2 regions of the Amycolatopsis sp. 3B14 genome follow, and region 2 is predicted to be linked to the other one. Evidence: riboswitches for the same ligand, from Rfam matches in the RefSeq annotation. Region 2 holds a riboswitch; the other holds the start of a gene.

Region 1 (10,092 bases), on a different contig from region 2:
TTCCCGCCGCTGGGCAGGCCGCTGCTGTCCTGACGGTGGTCGCGAGCGTGCGCCGGGAGCCGGCCGCGACTCCCGGCACACGCGCCCATCAGGCTCCGGGCAGCGGCACCCGCAGGCTGGACGTCCCGGTGAGGTCCAGCCACGCCGCGTCCGGGCCGCGCACCAGCTTCAGCACCACCGCGTCGCAGCCGGCGCAACGGGCCACCAGGCCCGGCGCGTGCCGGTAGACGCGCAGCGACGCGACCGCGTCGACGCGGCCGCAGGCCACGCAGCGGGTCGTGGCGGCGGTGATGTCCACGGCGAAAATCTCGCCGGCCGGGCCGGCCAGGACGTTGCCGTCTTCGAAGGGCTCGCTCATGTCAGCTCCCGCTGGGCCCGAAGCGTTCGGTCTTGACGCGCCGCGGATCGTGGCCGAGCGCGACGAGCACGTTGGCCACCGCCTCGACGAACCCGGTGGGCCCGCAGACGAAGCACTGCGGCGCGAACTCCGCGGGCCAGCCGGCGGTGTTGACGTCGGCCACCCCGATCCGGTGCGGCTCGCCCGGCCAGTCCGCCGGGCCCTTGCGCGAGTAGACGAACGTGACGTCCAGCCCGGCCTCCGGGCGGCGCAGCTCGCCGGCGTAGTACACGTCCTCCGGGGTGCGCACCGAGTACAGCAGCTTGAACGGCGCCCTGCTGCCTGCCTGGCGCCGGGCCCGGACCATCGCCATCAGCGGCACGATCCCGGCGCCGCCCGCGACCAGCAGCACCGGATCGGGTGACGCCGGCCGCCACACGAACCACCCGCCCACCGGGCCGCGCAGCTCGACGGGGTCGCCGGGCGCGAACACCTCGGTCAGGAACGGCGACACCTCGCCACCGGGCACCCGCTGCACGGTGATCTCGACGCGCTCGCCGTCGGCCGGCGCGGCGATCGAGTACGTGCGTGTGGTGCTGTAGCCGTCCTCGGCGGTGAGCCGGACGTCGACGTGCTGCCCGGCCAGGTGCCCCGGCCAGCCGGGCACGTCCAGCACGAGGGTGCGCGCGGTGGGCGTCTCGTCGCGCACCTCGGCGAGCCGTCCCACCCGCCACGCCAGCTTGCCCTGGACCACGTCAGTCCCCCTGGTAGCGCTGCTCGCGCCACGGGTCGCCGTAGCTGTGGTAGCCCGCGGCCTCCCAGAAGCCCAGGTCGTCGTCCAGCATCAGCCGCAGGCCCTTGACCCACTTCGCCGACTTCCAGAAGTACAGGTGCGGCACCAGCAGCCGGGCCGGGCCGCCGTGCTCGGCCGGCAGGTCCTCGCCCTCGAACTCGTAGGCGATCCACGCCTGGCCGTCGAGCAGGTCCTCCAGCGGCAGGTTCGTCGTGTACCCGCCGTGGGATTCGGCCATCACGTAGTCGGCGGCCGTGTCCACGTCCGCCAGCAGGGTGTCCAGCGAGACGCCGCGCCACCTGGTGCCGAACTTCGACCACCGCGTCACGCAGTGGATGTCCACCGTCGGCGTCTCCGACGGCAGCGCCTTGAGGTCCGCCCACGTCCACTCGTGCTTCTGCCCGGTCTCGGTGGTGACCGTGAAGCGCCAGTTCTCCAGCCGCACCCGGGGCGTCGGCCCGGCGGAGAGGACGGGGAAGTCCTCCACCAGGTACTGCCCCGGCGGCAGCTTCTCGTCCGCCGACCGCGCCCGGCCCTGGAACCCGGGTGTCACAATCCCCATCCGCTTCCCCTTCCTCGTCCCGCGAGTCTATGCCGTGCTTTACTAGAACGTGTTCTAGTCGTCGGGGACGGGAGGCTGTCGTGCGGTTCGGGGTCGTGTTGTTCACCAGTGACCGCGGGATCACGCCCGCCGCGGCGGCGAAGGCGGCCGAGGACGCCGGGTTCGACTCGTTCGCGGTGCCGGAGCACACGCACATCCCGGTCCGGCGGGAGGCGGCGCACCCGGGCACCGGCACCGCCGAGCTGCCCGACGACCGGTACCTGCGCACCCTGGACCCGTGGGTCGCCCTCGCCACGGCGGCCTCGGTGACGACGCGGATCACTCTGTCGACCGCGGTCGCGCTGCCCGCCGAGCACGACCCGATCACCCTGGCCAAGACGATCGCCTCGCTCGACCACCTGTCCGGCGGCCGGGTCGTGCTCGGCGCCGGGTTCGGGTGGAACGTCGACGAGCTGACCGACCACGGCGTCCCGGCCGGGCAGCGGCGCGCGGTGGTGCGCGAGTACCTGGAGGCGATGCGGGCGCTGTGGACCGACGAGGAGGCCGCCTACGAGGGCGCGCACGTCCGGTTCGGCCCGTCCTGGGCGTGGCCGAAACCGGCCGGGGAGGTGCCGGTGGTGATCGGCGCGGGCGGCACCGAGCGGACGTTCGCCTGGATCGCGCGCTCCGCCGACGGCTGGCTCACCACGCCCCGGGACCACGAGCTGGACGACAAGGTGCGGCTGCTGCGCAAGATCTGGCAGGACGCGGGCCGGGCGGGCGAGCCGCGGGTGGTCGCGCTCGCCGGGCGGCCCGACGCGGAGGTGCTCGCGCACTGGCGCTCGCTCGGGGTCACCGAGGTGCTGTTCGGGCTGCCGGACCGGGACGCCGACCAGGTCGCGGCCTACATCGCGAAGCTGGGGGAGCGGCTGCGGCCGGGCTGATCAGGCGCGGGACCGGTAGGCCCGCATCTTGTGCCGCGCCCCGCAGATGTCCATGCTGCACCAGACGCTGTTGCCGGCCGGGGAGCGGTCGTAGAACAGCCACCGGCACTCCGGCGCGCGGCACGGCTTCAGCCGCCGCGCGCGGCCGGTCACCTCGGCGCGGAACAGCACGTCGAGCAGCCGCGCGATGAGGCCGTCGACGCCCTCGCCCGCCGGGGCCAGCGCGGGACCCGGCCAGCGCGGCCCGGCGACGGTCGAGGCTGCGAATTCGTTCAGCTCGCCGGCGACGTCCGCGCCGTCCAGGTGGTCGCGCAGCGTCTCGCGGAACCGGACCAGCCGCGCCAGATCCCGCTCGTCCAGGGTCAGCTCGCCCAGTTGGTGCTCGGCCAGCCAGCCGCGGGCCGACCCGGGCGTGCCGAAGTGGTCCTCGCCGTGGAGGAAACGCGCCGAGTTGCCGAACACCTCGAGCGGACGCAGATCGTCCGGCGCGGCGGGGCGCGAGTAGGCCATACGGGCAGGTTACCTAGCCCGCCAGCCGCCCCACCGCCACGAACACGCAGACCGCCAGCACCAGCAGGTTGACCGCGCTCGTGCGGTACTCGCCCAGCTTCGCGTGGCTGATCGCCGCCCCGGTCATCACGACGGCGAGCCCGATCGCGGCTGCCGGCGTGAGCACGGGCGCGATGCCGGTCGCCCCGGGCAGGACCAGCCCGAGCGCCGCGGCCAGCTCCGCGGCGGCGACCGCCCGGATGACGGGCAGCGGGAAGAACACCACCCCGGTCTGGCCGGTGTCGAGCATCCGCTGCTTCGACTGGGTGGACTTGAGCACTCCGGACACCAGGAACAGCGCCGCGAGCAGCCCCTGGCAGATCCACAACACGACGTTCACCTGACACGCCTCCTTTCGTCTCACCCACCGGACGAGGCCGCCCGGGCTAACGTGACGGCATGGCCAACGAGGACGAGGCACGCGACTGGAACGGCGACACCGGCCGCTACTGGGCCGACCACGCCGAGCACTACGACGCGATGCTCGCGCACCTGACCCCGCACCTCCTCGACGCCGCCCGCATCGAGCCGGGCGAGCGGGTCCTCGACATCGGCTGCGGGTGCGGCACCACCACGCTGCTCGCGGCCGGGCGGGGCGCGGCCGTCCTCGGCGCGGACCTGTCCGGCCCGATGCTCGCCGTGGCGCGGGAGCGCGCCGCCGGGGTCGACGGGGTGCGGTTCGAGCAGGCCGACGTGCAGGTCCACGACTTCGGCGCCGGCTCGTTCGACCTCGCGCTCAGCCGGTTCGGGGTGATGTTCTTCGACGACCCGCTCGCCGCCTTCACCAACGTCACGCGGGCGCTGCGGCCGGGCGGGCGGCTGGCGTTCCTGTGCTGGCAGGACCTGCGCGAGAACGAGCACCGCGTGCTGGCGCTGGATGCGATCGCCCCGCACGTCGACACCGCCGATGCCGTCCCGCCCGGCCCCGGCCCGTTCTCGTTCGCCCAGCCGGGCTACCTGCGCGAGCTGCTCACCGGCGCGGGGCTGACCGGCATCGCCGTGGACGACGTCCGGGCGCCGGTCCGGCTCGGCGCCGATGCCGCGGCGGCGGCCGATTTCCTGCGCCGCGGCGCGATGCTGCGGACGATCTTCGGGCGCTACCCGGCGGAGACGGTCGAGCGGGCGGTCGCCGCGCTGACCGAGGCGCTCGTCCCGCACGAGACGCCCGACGGCGTGCTGCTCGGCGCGGCCACCTGGCTGGTCACCGCGCGCCGGCCGTGACGGCGGAGGAATCCCTTCTGGACACCGCACGCTGACTCCACAGTGGAGGAGTGGGGTTCGTCTCGCGGGCCCGGAAAACGATTGCTCCTGCGGTAAATTGGGGCAACGTGCCCGCTGATCCGCTGCTCACCCTCGGCCCGTGGCAACTGCTGTTCCTCGTGGTGGCCGGTGTCGGGGCGGGTCTGACCGGTTCGATCGCCGGGCTCGCCTCGCTGGTGTCCTACCCGGCGCTGCTGGCGATCGGGGTGCCGCCGGTCACGGCGAACGTGACCAACACCGTCGCGTTGATGGGCAACACGGTCGGCTCGGCGGCCGGTTCGCGTCCCGAGTTGCGCGGGCAGCGCGCCCGGTTGCTGCGGCTGTGCGCGATCACGGCGGTCGGCGGCGCGGCCGGCAGCGCGTTGCTGCTGCTCACCCCGGAAGGCACGTTCGCCTACATCGTCCCGTTCCTGATCGGCGGCGCGTCGATCCTGCTGCTGTTCTCCCCGCGGCTGGCCGAACGCGCCGGCCGCGGCGACGGCGGGCTGACCGCGGGCACCGCGACGGGCGCGTTCCTGGTCGCGATCTACGGCGGCTACTTCGGCGCGGCGGCCGGGGTGATCATGCTCGCGTTGCTGTCCGCCGCCTGGGCGCAGCCGCTGGCCAGGACGAACGCGGCGAAGAACATCGTGACCGGCGCGGCCAACCTGGTGGCCGCCGTGGTGTTCGCGTTCACCGGCTCGGTGCTCTGGCCCGCGGCGGCGGCCCTGTGCCTCGGTCTGGTCGCCGGCTCCTTCGTGGGACCCGCGGTGGTCCGCCGCCTGCCCGCGGCCCCGCTCCGGGTCGCGATCGCGCTGGCGGGCATGGGCCTGGCCGTCACGCTGGCCTGGCAGGCCTGGAGCTAGAAGTGCTACCTTCGCGGGCGGTGCCGAGAGGCGCTGCGACGGGCCCGGCCCGCCACGCTCGGCACCGTCTCCCGCAGCAAGGGCGCCTTCTCACCCGAGGAGGCGCAGATGCTCGTCGGACACCTCGCCGCGATCTTCCGCTACCCCGTCAAGTCCATGGCCGCGCAAGCACTGGACGAGGCCGCCGTCTCCTGGCACGGCCTCGACGGTGACCGGCGCTGGGCGTTCGTCCGGCCGGGCCAGGAGTCGAACGGCTTCCCCTGGCTCACCATCCGCAGGCGCAACGACCTCGTCCGCTACCAGGTCGTCGGCGAGTCCCAGGTTCGCACCCCGGACGGCAGGCTGCACGACGTCACCGATCCCGCGCTCGCCGCGGAACTGGGCGCCGCGCGCGTCCAGAAACTCGACCGCGGCACGTTCGACAGCGCGCCGTTGTCCCTGATCACCACCCGCAGCGCCGGTGCCGAGCCGCTGCGCTTCCGCCCCAACCTCCTGATCGACACCGACGTGCCCGAGGAGGACTGGATCGGCCGCACGCTCCGCATCGGCACCACCCGCATCCGGGTCGACCGCCGCGACCGGCGCTGCGTGGTCGTCAACGTCGATCCGCGCACCGGCCGGCGCGACCCGGCCGTCCTGCGCCGCATCGCCCGCGAGCACGACATGTGCCTCGGCGTCTACGGGTCCACTGTGGAACCGGGCACGGTCGGGGCCGGGGACGAGGTTGTCGTGCTAGCGTGAGCGCGCCAGTCGTGCCCCGCGAGGGGCCAGGGAATCCGGTGCGAATCCGGAACTGACGCGCAGCGGTGAGCGGCGACGGGCGGGACAACGGCCACTGGACCACGCGGTCCGGGAAGGCGTTCCGCCCGGACGACCCCGAGTCCGAAGACCTGCTGGCACCCCCGCCACGGGGGAGACCGCCGGACCGGGCTCCGCGCATGAGCCCTCGACGCTAGGGGCCGCTGTGCGCCGATCGATGACCTTCCCACTGCTCGCCGCCGTGCTGGCGCTGTCCGGGTGCGCGAGCACCACCCCCTCCGGGGCCACCGCGGCGGTGGTCGTGGACAACTGCGGCCACCAGGTCCGCGTGCCGGAACCGCCGCGGCGGGCGGTCGCGCTCAACCAGGGCGCGGCGGAGATCATGCTGTCCCTCGGCCTCGCCGACCGCATGGCGGGCACCGCCACCTGGACCGATCCCGTGCTGCCGCACCTGGCCGCGGACAACGCCAAGGTGCCCCGGCTCGCCGAGAACTACCCGTCGTTCGAGACCGTGCTCGCCGCCGAGCCGGACTTCGTCGCCGCCTCGTTCGGCGCCATCCTCGGCAAGGGCGGCGTCGCGACCCGCGAGCAGTTCGAGCAGCTCGGGGTGCCCGCCTACCTGTCGCCGACCGAGTGCGCGAAGGACACCAGCGGCGGCGGCGACGGCAGGCGCACCGAAACGCTGACCATGGACGCCGTCTACACCGAGATCCGGGACCTCGCGCGGATCTTCGGCGTCGAGGACCGCGGCGAACAGCTGGTCACCAGCCTGCAGGAACGGATGCGGGCGGTCGCGGGCGCCGGTGCGAACGCCCGGCTGATGTTCTGGTTCGCCAACTCCGAAGCCCCCTACCTGGCGGGTTGCTGCGGCGCGCCCGGCATCATCACGACGACCGTGGGCGCCCGCAACGTCTTCGACGACACGCGCGAGGAGTGGCCGCAGATCAACTGGGAGACGGTCGCCGAGCGCGACCCGGACGTGATCGTCCTCGGCGACCTCACCCGCCGTTCGCAGACCGCGGAGAACGCCGCCGCCAAGATCGCGTTCCTGGAGTCGCACCCGGTGACCCGCGACCTGGCCGCGGTGCGGAACAAGCGGTACGTGCTGTTGTCCGGGCAGGCGATGAACCCGACGCTGCGCACCGTGGACGGCGCCGAGCAGGTCGCCGCGGCGCTGCGCGGGTTCGGGTTCGCCAGGTGACGCGCACCGCGCGAGTCCTGCCGCTGTGCGCCGGGGGTCTCGCGCTGCTCGTGGTGTCGGTGGCCGTCGCGGTGACGATCGGCCCGGCCGGGATCGGTGTGGGCGACGTGTATGCCACCGTCCTGGCCCACCTCGGCTTCGGCGAGCCGGTGCTCTCGCCGGTTCGCGACGGGATCGTGTGGCACCTGCGGATCCCGCGCGCCCTGCTGGCCGCCGTGTGCGGGGCGGGTTTGGCGGTGTGCGGGGCGGTCATGCAGTCGCTGCTGCGCAACCCGCTCGCCGACCCGTTCGTGCTCGGGGTGTCCTCGGGCGCGTCGACCGGCGCCGTGCTGGTCGTGGTGCTCGGGGTCGGCGGGGGAGTGGTGTCGTTGTCGGCGGGGGCGTTCGCCGGGGCGGTGCTGTCGTTCGGGCTCGTGCTGTTGCTCAGCCAGACGCTGGGCGGCACCACCGAGCGCGTGGTGCTGTCCGGGGTCGCGGCGATGCAGCTGTTCTCCGCGCTGACGTCGTTCGTCGTGCTGACGGCCGGGGACGCGGAAACGACGCGGGGCGTGTTGTTCTGGCTGCTCGGTTCGTTCAGCAGCGCGTCGTGGTCCGAGGTCGGCGTGTGTGCGGCGGTGCTGGTCGTCGCGCTGCTGGTGTGCTTCGGCCACGCCCGCACGCTCGACGTGCTCGCCTACGGCCAGGACCTCGCCGCGGCGCTCGGGGTCGCGCTGACGCGAACCCGGATCGTGCTGATGTGCGTCACCGCGCTGCTGACGGCCGCGCTGGTGAGCGCCTGCGGGGCGGTCGGGTTCGTCGGGCTGGTGCTCCCGCACGCGGCCCGTGCGCTGGTCGGCCCTGGCCACGGACGCCTGCTGCCGGTCACCGCCGTGGCCGGCGCGGTGTTCCTGGTGTGGGTGGACACGCTGGCGCGCACGATGCTCGATCCGCAGGAGGTGCCGGTCGGCGTGGTCACGTCGATCATCGGCGTGCCCGCGTTCGTGGCCGTGCTGTACCGCAGCCGTCCACAATGGACGCGGCGGGTGGCAGCCTAGATTTTTTCACCACCCGAGCAGCTTGCGCCGCCTCAGGTTCCGCTACTCGCACCGCTAAGCAAGCAGCCGCCACTGGTCACCTGATCGCGTCGCGGCCGGCGTCGGTGAGTTTGGCGGGGATGCGGGCACCGGTGCCGGGGACGCGGCGGACCAGGCCGGCGTGGATGAGCAGTCGCGCGCCGAACTGGTCGCAGCAGGAGAGTCCGTCGACGTACACGTGCGGCTCGCTGCTCGCGGTCAGTTCCACGCGGCCGTCGGCAACCGCTTTCAGGAACTCGACGTCGCGGTGGCTGAGGGTGGACGCGGTCATCGCTGGCACCTTTCCGAGAACGGTGTGGTGCGCCACAGAATAGAGGATCGTTGAACAATCGAGCAACCGGGTTGACGGATCGTTCAACAATCGCTAGCGTTGCTGAGCATGCGACCCAGCTCACAGGACACCCGGCAGACCCTCATCGGCGGCGACCCCGACGACATCTCCTGGATTCCCTGAAATTGTTGAAGACCTGCCAGTAACACGCCCTGCTTTCGCCTCGATTCACTGTTAAGGCCCGCGCGGAGGGTGGGCGCGACACCTCCGGCACCGCCGTCTTGCCCGCGCTCGAACTCCCCCTCGGAGCGTTGTGGCAGGCGAGTGGCCCCCGAGTGCGGACTCCCAACTGCCCCGCGCTCGGGGGCCCTATTCGTACACCACGTAGACCGGTTGCGGCTGCAGCCCGACCACCTGCTCGGGCGTCATCAGCGGTTCCCCGTCGCGGGTGTCCTCCTGGTAGAAGAGCTTGAACCCGGCCTTGACGTGCGGCGGCTTGCGCTTCATCACCTGGTCCCAGGTGGCCTTCTTCGCCTCGGCGCTGCCGATGCCGTCCACCACGTTGATCACCGCGACCCCGTTGTGCCGCTTCAGCCCGGCGATGTCCCGCACGACCGTCACCGCCACCTGGTGGTAGACCATGATCTTCGCCGGCAGCCGGTGCCGCGCCACCAGCGAAGCGAGGTAAGCGGCCACACCGTCGAGCTCCTCGCCGGTCGTCACGCCGAACTCCTCGCCCGGCACGACGCCCGGTTCCACCGCCCACTCCGGGTCCAGTGCGACACCGACGTCCGGCTCGGTCAGCCAGTGCTCGAACGCCTTCACCTCGGGCAGGAAGTCCGCGCGCCCCGGCTGGATGTTGAGCAGCAGCTGCCCGTCGAGCGCCCGCGCGGCGTCGAGGTAGCGCTGGATGGTGCTGTCGTTCGCCCGGCTGCGGTACATGCCGTCCGGGCCCGGCGTCGGGTTCACCGTCGTCGCGATCAGCTCGACCACCGGGATCACCGGCCGGTTCCGCGGATAGGTGCCGATCAGCTCGCGCAGCTGCGCGGAGGCCTCCTGCAGATCACCGGTCATCCGCCCCAGCGCCGGGCTGCCCGGCGCGCCGCAGTAGCCGACCAGCAGGTGGTCCTCGACCACGCTGTGCGCGGCGACCTGCGCCGGGAACCCGCGCAACCCCGCCGCGGGCGCGTCCAGTGGCGCCGGCCGCCCGGAAAGCGCCTGCCTGGAAAAGAAACCCTCACCACCGCTGCTGCAGGCGACGCTCGCCGCGCCCGCCAGGGCCGCGGTGAGGAACGCCCGCCTGCCGACCGTGCTCCCCGCCATGACCACGGGATGCCCTGGTCTCGACCACTTACACACAGCAGCCGGAAAATCACTCCCCGCGAGACGGCTTCGTTACCGTCAGCCGGGCAGCAGCTCGGTCACCAGCTGGGTGAGTTGACGCAGGTTGCGGCACTCGTGCATCGGCACCACGCGGGCGTACCGCAGCGCGGCGGAATCGCCCGTGCCCCAAGCTGAT
Region 2 (10,092 bases):
CTCCTTGAGGCTGATCGAGTTGACCACGCCCTTGCCCTGCACGCACTTGAGCCCGGCCTCCAGCACGCTCCACCGCGAGCTGTCGACCATGATCGGGATGCGGGCCACCTCCGGCTCGGTGGCGATCAGGTTGAGGAACGTCGTCATCGCGTGCTCGGAGTCGAGCAGGTCGGCGTCCATGTTGACGTCGAGCAGGTTGGCGCCGCCGCGGACCTGGTCCAGCGCGACGTCGACGGCGGCCTGGTAGTCGCCGGACTCGATCAGCCGCCGGAACTTGGCCGAGCCGGTGACGTTGGTGCGCTCGCCGATCATCACGAACCCGGTGTCGGCGCCGATCTCGAACGGCTCCAGCCCGCTGAACCGGGTGTGGGTGCGCGGCGGCGGCACCTCGCGCGGAGCCGCGCCGGAGACCGCCTGGGCGATCTTGGCGATGTGCTCGGGGCCGGTGCCGCAGCAGCCGCCGACGATGTTGACCATGCCGCTGCCGGCGAACTCGCCCAGCATGCGGGCTGTCTCGTCCGGCGTCTGGTCGTAGCCGCCGAACGCGTTGGGCAGGCCGGCGTTGGGGTGGCAGGCGACGTAGGTGCCCGCCAGCCGGGAGAGCTGTTCGACGTGCGGGCGCATCTCCTCGGCGCCCAGCGAGCAGTTCACACCCACGACCAGCGGGCGGGCGTGCTCGATCGCGCTCCAGAACGCCTCGACGGTCTGGCCGGACAAGGTGCGCCCGGACAGGTCGACGATCGTCACCGAGATCCACAGCGGCAGGTGCGGGGCGACCTCGCGGGCCGCGGCGATGGCGGCCTTCGCGTTGAGGGTGTCGAAGATCGTCTCGATGAGCAGCAGGTCGACGCCGCCCTCGGCGAGCGCGGCGATCTGCTCGGCGTAGGCGTCGCGGACCTCGTCGAAGGTGACCGCGCGGTAAGCCGGCTCGTCGACCTTCGGCGAGAGGGACAGGGTGACGTTGAGCGGCCCGATCGAGCCGGCGACGAACCTGCCGCCTGCTTCGTCGGCGGCCTGGCGGGCCAGCTGGGCGCCGCGCACGTTCATCTCGCGGACGAGGTGCTGCAGGCCGTAGTCTGCCTGGCCGATGCTGGTCGCGGTGAACGTGTTGGTCGTGGTGATGTCCGCGCCCGCGGCGAGATACTGCCGGTGCACGTCGAGGATCAGGTCGGGGCGCGTGAGGTTGAGCAGGTCCGGGTCGCCGGTGACGTCCTGCGGATGGTCGCCGATCAGGTCGCCGCGGTAGTCGGCCGGGGTGAGGCCCGCGCCCTGCAGCATCGTGCCCCAGGCGCCGTCGAGGACGGCCACCCGGTCGCTCAGGATTTCCCGCAGAGCCTTCGTCGTGTCCACCGGCGCCCTCCCAACTGTCGGGAGGCGCCCTTGTTGCGGTTCACGGGGGCCGAGCGTGGCGGACCTGGGTCCGTTGCAGCGCCTCTCGGCCTGGCGAACACAGTACTGGACGCCCCGCGGCGGCACCAAAACCGTTCCCGCGATGTGGACGCAACCGGCCGAAGGTGAGGAGGTCGCCCAATGCCTCGCGCGGGCTCCTGTTCCTGCTCCCGACACGAACGAACAGCACGACCGGGGAGGTACGGGGCCGCGAAGCCGGGCGAGACCTTCGTCGTCTCGGCGGCCTCGGGGGTCACCGGGGCGCTCGCCAAGCAGCACGGCTGCCGGGTCGTCGGCATCACCGGCTCGCCGGAGAAGGGCGCCTGGCTGCGTGAGCTCGGGTTCGACGCGGCGGTCGACCGCACCACTGGCGACCTCGGCGAGGCCCTGCGCGAGGTGTGCCCGGACGGCATCGACGTCTACTTCGACCACGTCGGCGGAGCGGTGCTGGACGCCGCGCTGGGGAACATGGCGCTGTTCGGCCGGGTCGCCGCGTGCGGGCTGCTGAGCGTGTACGACCGCGACGAGCCGGCGCCGGGCCCGGCGCGGTTCGACCAGATCCTGATGAAGTGGCTCACCATGACCGGCTTCTTCTCCCCCGACTTCTACCACCACGGGCCGGACCTGAACCGCCGGCTGCTCCCCTGATACGAGCGGGGCGCGCTGCGGATGGTCTTCGACGTCACGCCAGGGCTGGAGAACACGCTCGATGGCTGGGCGCGGATGCTGTCCGGCGACAAGGTTGGCAAGGCGCTCGTGGCAGCCGGCCCGATCGAGAACCGACCCGGAACGTAGAACGGCGGGCCGGCTTCCCCAAGCCGGCCCGCCGTCGGAGACCGCCTGCCCAGTGGCCCCGACCGGCCGGGCATCGACCTCCCGCGGGCACCATCCCCCGACGGAACCCGCTTTCCCCGCCGTGCGGTGCCCCGAGCACCCGCACGTGCTCCTCCAGTATGCGCCCGGGAAGACCGTTCCGGGCAAGGCGGAAGTCCTCAAAGTGAGGACTTTGTGCCCATTGCCGTCCACAGTGGATCTTTCCCGCTACGCTCGGGCCATGCGCGCGTTCGTGGTCACCGCTCCCGGCGCGGGCGCCGTGGTCGAGGTCGAGCCGCCGTCCGCCGCGCCGGGCGAGGTCGTCGTCGCCGTGGCGCGGGCCGGGATCTGCGGCACGGACGCGGAGTTCTTCGACGGCAGCATGCCTTACCTCCACGACGGGCACGCCCGGCATCCCATGCGGCTGGGCCACGAGTGGTGCGGCACGGTCGTGGAATCCGGCGACGGCGTCGACCCGGCCTGGCTGGGCAGGCGGGTCACCGGTGACACGATGCTCGGCTGCCGCGCCTGCCGCCGGTGCCGCGGCGGCCGCCAGCACCTGTGCGAGACCCGCACCGAGATCGGGATTCGCGGTGGGCGGCCGGGCGCGCTGGCCGAGCGCCTCGCCGTGCCGGTGACCGCGCTGCACCCGCTGCCGGACGCGGTCGGGGCGGCCGCGGGCGCGATGGTCGAGCCGGGCGGCAACGCGCTGCGGGCGGTGCGAGGCGCGGATCCGCGGCCCGGCGACCGGGTCCTCGTCCTCGGCCCTGGCACGATCGGCCTGCTGTGCGCGATGTTCGCCCGCGCGGCCGGCGCGGAGGTGCACCTGCTGGGCGCCACCGCCGCGTCGCTGGAGTTCGCCCGCTCGCTCGGTTTCCGGAACGCCTGGTCCCCGGACCGCTTGCCGGAGCTGCCGTTCGACGCCGTGATCGACGCGTCCGGGGCGCCGGAACTGCCTGCCAGGGCGGTGGAACTGGTCGAGCCGGGCGGCCGGGTCGTTTACATCGGCCTGGCCGGGCGGCCGAGCCTGCTCGACACGCGCCTGCTGGCGTTGAAGGACGTCACCGCGGTCGGCGTGCTCTCGGCCTCCCCCGGCCTGGCCGGCACGATCGAGCAGTACGCGAGCGGCGCGGTCGACCCGGTGCCGCTGGTCGCCGCCACCGTCGGCCTCGGCGAGGTGGCCGCGGTGCTCGCCGGTGACCGGCCCGCCGGCGGGGCGCCGAAGATCCACGTCGACCCCCGCCGCTGACCTCAGGCGTGCGCGCCGACCGTCACCGGGCCGATCGTCAGCCGCGGCTCCCGGCCGAGGACCTCCCCCAGCCGGGCCACCTGTTCGTCCAGCTCGCGCCGGTGCGCGGCGCTCAGCGTCGTGAACGGTTCGACGGTGAGGTGGACCGCCCGGCCGGAGCGGCGCTGGTGCCACAGCCCGCCGGCCACGCCGTCGACGAGCAGCACCGGGAAGTTGCCGGCCTGCCCGCGGGCGAGGCACCGGTGCGCGGCCACGCCGGGGAAGAGCAGTTCCCGCGGGAAGCTGCCAACGACGTGGGCGTCGAACAGCGGCAGCAGCCGCAGCGCGGGCGGTGTCCGCCTACCCGGCAGCGTGTCGTCGGCGTTCAGCCACATGCGCTCGCCGTCGAGATCGACCGGACGCAGGGCGCTGCGGGCGAACAACGCCGACGCCCACTCCACCGGAGCGGACAGCCAGCGCGCGAAGTGCTGGGGCGTGGCCGGCCCGTAGGCGTGCAGGTACCGGGCGAGCACGCCGGTCAGCGCGGTTTCGGTCTCCGCGGGCCGGAACCCGGGCAGCCACCGGCGCGGGCTGGTGTAGGTGACCTGCCGCCCGCGGTCGCGGCCGAAGCACAGCGCGCCGCGGTGCGCCGCCGTCGCCAATGCCTGGCGCCAGCGCGGCCAGAACCCCTGAAACGCCGGCATGACGAGGTCTCCCGCCCACGAACCGACACGGTCGACGAGCGCCTCGGTGAGTTCGTCGGCGGTCAGTTCGGCGCCGGCGAGCGCGTCCGCGACGGCCTCGACGATCCGGTCGGTCTGCTCGTCGGTGAGCCGCACCGCGGACGGCATGGTCGAACGTTGTGGGACCGCGGGAAGCGCACCGGTCCACAACGCCAGGTCGTCGGCAGGCAGCAGGTGCACAGTGCCGCGTGGGCCGAAGGTGCGGATCAGCGTGTGGTCGGCCACCGCATCGCGGACGTCGTCCGTGGTGCCGCCGGTGCGCAGGGCGACCGACATCTCCGCGGCGGTGCGGACCTGGGCGTGCGCGCCGCACATCGCGGCGACGACGTCCGCCGGGCTCGCCCCGGGGCGGGACAGGAAGTGCCGGTCGAGCCGGCGGGCTTGGACGGCGGTCCACGAAACACGGTCGGTCATGATCGGAACGCTAGGCCGCAAAGCGGTCAGAATCCGTCCTCGATGGCGTCGACCAGGCCCCAGTCGAGCGCAGTCACGGCGATCAGGGGCCGCCCGGACAACGCGGGCCACAGCGTGCGCCACCGGCCGATCCGGCGCGGCACGCTCACCGTGCCGCCCGCGCCGGGGATCAGGCCCATTGCGACCTCCGGCAGCCGGAACACGGTGTTCGGATGCGCCACCACGCGGCCCGCGAACGCCGCCAGCTCGATGCCCGCGCCGACGCACGCCCCATGCACGCGCACCTCCGCGCGCCCGGCGATCGCGTGCAGCGCCCGCGCGGCACCGGCCCTGGTGCGGACGAAGTGTGCGGTGACCAGGTCCGGGGTGGTGCCGAACTCGTCGAGGTCGCCGCCCGAGCAGAACGCCGGACCGGCCCCGTCGAGCACCACCCGGCAGTCCTCCGCCGCGGCGGCCCGCAGGGCGTCGGTGAGCGCGTCCCGAAGCTCGCGGCCGTACGCGTTGCGACGGTCGGGCCGGTTGAGCGTCACGCGGAGCATGTCGCCGTCGCGAGCCAGGAGCACCGGCGGTTCGGTCGCGGGCGGGGGCAGCGGCCGGTTCCCGCGATCGCCCAGCCACCGCGCGAACTCCGGCCCGCCGAGCAGCGTCGAGTAGGCGAACGACTCGACGTCCAGCGCCGCGCCGACGTCCAGGCGGCCGCTCGCCCGCAGCACCTGGCTCAGCACCAGCGCGGCCTGCGGGTTCGCCTCGGCCGCCTGCCGCAGCACCTCGGCGTCGCCCGCCGGGTCGTCGCTCGCCGCGAACTGGGGGCCGCTGCCGCAGCCGGCGGCCGCGAACGTCAGGTCGAGGGCGTCGGCCAGCGCCCAGCGCTCGTCGTCGACCGCACGGCAGGCGACCCCGACCAGGATCCGTTCGGACGTCCGGGCCGCCCGCGCGGCGGCTTCGACGACGTCGGCGGGCACGGGCTCGTCGAGGTCGACCACGACCAGCGGCCGCCGCACCTGACCGGCGTCGTCCAGGAGCGGGTCATGCGCGGCGCCGTCGGCGAGCGCGGCGATCTCCACGGTCATGCCGAGCGGGCCTTCCGGCGTGCCCGGGCCGCGGGCCGCTTGCGCACGCCGACGGTCATCAGCGCGATGTCGACGTAGCGCTCGGCCAGCTCGTCCGGCGACAGCGGGCCGCCGTCCGGGTGGTACCAGCGGCCGATGGACTGGAGCATGCCCAGCAGCGCCCGCGCGGTCTCAGCGGGCCGCTTCGCGACGAACAGCCCCTCGGCCACCCCGTCGGAGACGATCCGCGTGACGAGGACCTCGATCTCCTTGCGCCGCGCGGCGTACCGCTTGCGGTTGGCCGGGGACAGGTGCCGCAGCTCGAAGTCCAGCGCGGCGAGCCGGGTGCGGTGCGCCATGTGCAGCACGATCGCCTCGACGGCGTTGACCAGCTGCAGGTCCGGCCGCTCGCCTGCTTCCTCGACGGCCTGCCGCACCCGCCAGTCGAGGTCGCTCGTGGCCTCCTCGACGAGCGCGGTGAACACGCCCTCCTTGTTCTCGTGGTGGTAGTACAGCGCGGGCACCGTCTGGCCGACCCGCCGCGCGATGTCCCGCACGGGGGTGCCGTGGAAGCCCTGCTCGTAGAAGGCTTCCAGGGCGGCCGCCAGGATCGGGGTCAGTTCGAGCGGTCCGTACTCCCGCCACGCGCCCGCGGGTCGCGTCATGTCCAGCCCATCGAAGAAGTCACCGGAAAACGATAACGGGACGCGGCGGCGGGCCGGGGCGCCGCCGCCGCGTGCCGGGTCAGCGCGGGGCCATGCGGATGGCGCCGTCGAGCCGGATGGTCTCGCCGTTGAGCATCGGGTTCTCCACGATGTGCCGGGCCAGCGCCGCGAACTCGGTCGGATCGCCCAGCCGCGAGGGGTGCGGGACCTGCGCGCCCAGGGAGGCGATCGCCTCCTCCGGCAGGGTCGCGAACAGCGGCGTGTGGAACAGGCCGGGCGCGATCGTCACCACCCGGATCTGCAGGCTCGCCAGATCCCGCGCGATCGGCAGCGTCATCCCGACGATGCCGCCCTTGGACGCCGAGTAGGCGGCCTGCCCGATCTGCCCGTCGAAGGCGGCCACGGACGCGGTGTTGATGATGACGCCGCGCTCCTCACCCACCGGCTCGGTCTTGGCGATGCGTTCCGCGGCCAGCCGGATCACGTTGAACGTGCCGACCAGGTTGACGTTGATGACCTTGGCGAACCCGTCCAGCGGGAAGGGACCCTGCTTGCCCACGGTCTTGTGCGCGTTGCCGATGCCCGCGCAGTTCACCGCGATCCGCAACGTGCCCAGCGCCTCCGCCGCGTCCAGCGCCGCGGACACCTGGGCCTCGTCGGTCACGTCGGCCGCGGCGAACACCACCCCGTCGCCCAGTTCCTTGGCCACCGCCTCACCCTGCGACGAGGGCAGATCCACGATGACGACCTTCGCGCCCTTGCCGTGCAGCTCCCTGACCGTCGCCAGCCCGAGCCCCGACGCGCCACCGGTCACCAGCGCGACCGCGTTGCCGACCTCCATGTCGCAACACCCCTTCCGTTCGCCCGTTCCGGCCGCAGCCGGAACCTTGCTTAGCGCACGTTAAGGGAGATCGACCGCGTGGGGAAGGGCCGCGGGGCGGATGTCTCAGCCGCGGGACTCGACGGCGAGCGCGATCAGGTCCGGCATCCAGTCCGCGCTCGCGCCGAGCAACGCCTGCGCCTCGGCGACCGCGGCGAGGCGGACCTCCACCACCTGCTCGCCGTCGTCGGGATTGCCCGGCTCGCCGACGATCTCCACCTCGGCCGCGCACCACAGCCACGCCTTCTCCGGGTGCGGCTGGTGCGGACGGTAGGGCTCGGGCCGGTCGCTGACGCAGTGGTGCGCGCCGATCCACCGCAGCTCGCCGGCCAGCCGGGCGCCGGCCTCCTCGGCCAGTTCGCGGGCGACGCACTCGCCGATGCTCTCCCCCGCCTCCCGCGTGCCGCCCGGCAGGAACCAGCCGTACCGCTCGTCCCGGCACACGACGATCCGGTCGCCGACGAAACCGGCCACGTGAACGTTGGTGACCAGCTCGTCGGCAGGCGCCGAGGTGGAGAACACGGCGTCGAGACCGCCCCACTCCCAGCGTTGCGGCGCGAACAGCAGCGGGCGGTCGATCTTCATGGACCGGATCGTACTGGCCGGCCGCGGTCGGTCAGGCCAGGTTCTGCCCGGCCAACTGGCTGCGGATGCGCCGCCAGGCCAGCGCGTAGGGCTCGGCCGGATCACCCGGCCGGACGATGCCGTTCGCGACGTCGGAGCGGGAGCGCGCGAGCTCCTGCTCGGCGAGCGAACGCGGTACGTGGAGAACTTCGACGATCTGCCAGAAGAGCTCGCCCGGCCCGGCTTCGGTCCCGTCCGCCATGCTCGCAGAATGGCGGCTCCCGCCTGCCTCCGCCACCGCAACGCCGGATTCCACGCGATCGGAGCCCGGCCGGGTCACGAGACGGTCTCCTCCACGACCCCCTCGGCCGCCGACGTCACCTCGTCGGCCTGCAGTTCGGACCAGTCGAGCCCGATCGCGGCGACCACGTCGTCGAAAATGGGTGTCCGGTCGCTCATCGCGCGCCCGGAACAGGCTTGGCACACATACGTTCCCCTCCAGCGTCGTGCACAGCCACGGCGAGGTCGGAAATTAACACGCGGCCAGCAGCGGCCGCCACGCGGAATCCCATGAACGGGGGACACCTTTCCGGGGATCGGGACGGAGTTTGCCGTTGGCCCGCAGGGGGAAGCCCGGCCGCGTGGACCATGCGCAGGCGCCGGTGATCGAAGCCATCCAGCGGTACCGCGAACGCGGTCACCTGGGATTCATCCCGCCCGGGCACAAACAGGGGCGCGGCGTCGACCCTCGGCTGGCCGAAGTCGTGGGCCGGGACGCGTTCGCCTCGGACATCATCCTCATGAACGGCCTCGACGACCGCCGCATGTCCCAGGGCGTGCTGGCCAAGGCCGAGGAGCTGATGGCCGACGCCGTGGACGCCGAGGAGGCGTACTTCTCCACCTGCGGCAGCTCCCTGTCGGTGAAGAGCGCGATGCTCGCCGTCGCCGGACCGGGCGACGAGCTGCTGGTGTCCCGCAACGCGCACAAGTCCGTGGTGGCCGGGCTGATCATCAGCGGCGTGCGGCCGGTGTGGGTGCACCCGCGGTGGGACGGGCGGTTCCACCTCGCGCACCCGCCGGGGCCGGAGGACGTCCGGGACGCGTTCGCCGCGCACCCCGGTGCCAAGGGGATGCTGCTGATCACGCCGACCGACTACGGCGGGTGCGCCGCGATCCGGGAGACCGCGCGGGTGTGCCACGACCACGACGTGCCGCTCATCGTGGACGAGGCGTGGGGCGCGCACTTCCCGTTCCACCCGGACCTGCCGTCGTGGGCGATGGACGCCGGCGCCGACATGTGCGTCACCAGCGTGCACAAGATGGGCTGCGGCCTGGAGCAGGGCTCGGTGTTCCACCTGCGGGGCGGCCGGATCGACCCGCAGGCGCTGGCGTCGCGGGCGGACCTGCTCGGCACGACGAGCCCGAGCGCGCTGATCTTCGCCGGGCTCGACGGCTGGCGGCGGCAGATGGTGCAGCACGGCGAGGAACTGCTGGGACGCGCGCTCGAACTGGCCGCGTCGGTGCGCGCGGAACTGGCCGCGATCCCCGGGATCCGCGTGATGGAGCGGGACGACCTGGTCGGGCCGCGGCTGGCCGACGACCACGATCCGCTCAAGATCGTGCTGGACCTCGCGGAGCTGGACCGGTCCGGCTACGACGCGAGCGAATGGCTGCGCGAGCACCACCGGCTCGACGTGGGACTGTCCGACCACCGGCGGATGGCCGCGCAGATCACGATCGCCGACGACGAGGAGACCACCGGGCGGCTGCTCACCGCGATCCGCGACCTGGCCGACCGCGCCGGCGAAATCCGTCCCGCCAAACCGGTCGACCTGCCCGAGCCCGGCGAACTGGAGCTGGAGCAGGCGATGCTGCCGCGCGACGCGTTCTTCGGTCCCATTGAGGACGTGCCGCCGGAGGAGGCGATCGGGCGCGTGTGCGCGGAGGTGATCAGCCCGTACCCGCCGGGGGTGCCCGCGGTGGCGCCGGGCGAGGTGATCACCCGGCCCGTGGTGGACTACCTGCTGAGCGGCCTCGACGCGGGCATGTACCTGCCCGACCCGGCGGACCCGCAGCTGAAGACGTTCCGCGTCGTGCAACGCTGACGGCGCTCAACAGAAACCGGCGTCGTGCGCCATGAGCGCGATCTGCGTCCGGTTGCCGGCGTCCAATTTGGACAGGATCCGGGTGATGTGCGCTTTCACCGTGGCCACGCTGAGGAACAGCTCCGCGGCGATCTCGGCGTTCGTCAGGCCACGGCCGACACCGAGGGCGACTTCGTGCTCGCGCGGGCTGAGCGCGGCGAAGGCGGCGCGGGCGCGTTCGTAGGATCCGGCTTCGACCGCGG

The links. A riboswitch is a leader RNA that binds a small molecule or an ion and turns the genes downstream of it on or off. The one in region 2 is predicted to bind S-adenosylhomocysteine.
Region 1: another riboswitch for S-adenosylhomocysteine. It lies ahead of ACCP09_RS11560 (MOSC domain-containing protein); the one in region 2 lies ahead of metH (methionine synthase).

What each region holds. Positions count from the first base shown of each region.
Region 1 is NZ_JBHZEN010000021.1:59,032-69,123, forward strand. Features, by position in the region: gene ACCP09_RS11515 (GPR1/FUN34/YaaH family transporter) at 1-33, shown strand, start outside; gene ACCP09_RS11520 (DUF6510 family protein) at 89-358, opposite strand; gene ACCP09_RS11525 (ferredoxin reductase) at 360-1,091, opposite strand; gene ACCP09_RS11530 (sulfite oxidase-like oxidoreductase) at 1,093-1,692, opposite strand; gene ACCP09_RS11535 (LLM class F420-dependent oxidoreductase) at 1,773-2,615, shown strand; gene ACCP09_RS11540 (CGNR zinc finger domain-containing protein) at 2,616-3,125, opposite strand; gene ACCP09_RS11545 (DoxX family protein) at 3,139-3,504, opposite strand; gene ACCP09_RS11550 (class I SAM-dependent methyltransferase) at 3,564-4,385, shown strand; gene ACCP09_RS11555 (sulfite exporter TauE/SafE family protein) at 4,493-5,269, shown strand; S-adenosyl-L-homocysteine riboswitch at 5,289-5,364, shown strand; gene ACCP09_RS11560 (MOSC domain-containing protein) at 5,378-6,010, shown strand; cobalamin riboswitch at 6,000-6,181, shown strand; gene ACCP09_RS11565 (ABC transporter substrate-binding protein) at 6,246-7,229, shown strand; gene ACCP09_RS11570 (FecCD family ABC transporter permease) at 7,226-8,263, shown strand; gene ACCP09_RS11575 (hypothetical protein) at 8,340-8,573, opposite strand; gene ACCP09_RS11580 (hypothetical protein) at 8,943-9,896, opposite strand; gene ACCP09_RS11585 (vWA domain-containing protein) at 9,975-10,092, opposite strand, start outside.
Region 2 is NZ_JBHZEN010000024.1:85,207-95,298, forward strand. Features, by position in the region: gene metH (methionine synthase) at 1-1,350, opposite strand, end outside; S-adenosyl-L-homocysteine riboswitch at 1,366-1,443, opposite strand; gene ACCP09_RS15425 (zinc-binding dehydrogenase) at 1,531-2,037, shown strand; gene ACCP09_RS15430 (hypothetical protein) at 2,059-2,184, shown strand; gene ACCP09_RS15435 (zinc-dependent alcohol dehydrogenase) at 2,444-3,451, shown strand; gene ACCP09_RS15440 (winged helix DNA-binding domain-containing protein) at 3,454-4,587, opposite strand; gene ACCP09_RS15445 (enoyl-CoA hydratase/isomerase family protein) at 4,614-5,657, opposite strand; gene ACCP09_RS15450 (TetR/AcrR family transcriptional regulator) at 5,654-6,301, opposite strand; gene ACCP09_RS15455 (3-hydroxyacyl-CoA dehydrogenase) at 6,381-7,142, opposite strand; gene ACCP09_RS15460 (NUDIX domain-containing protein) at 7,248-7,766, opposite strand; gene ACCP09_RS15465 (hypothetical protein) at 7,798-8,007, opposite strand; gene ACCP09_RS15470 (hypothetical protein) at 8,082-8,204, opposite strand; gene ACCP09_RS15475 (aminotransferase class I/II-fold pyridoxal phosphate-dependent enzyme) at 8,387-9,850, shown strand; gene ACCP09_RS15480 (response regulator transcription factor) at 9,857-10,092, opposite strand, start outside.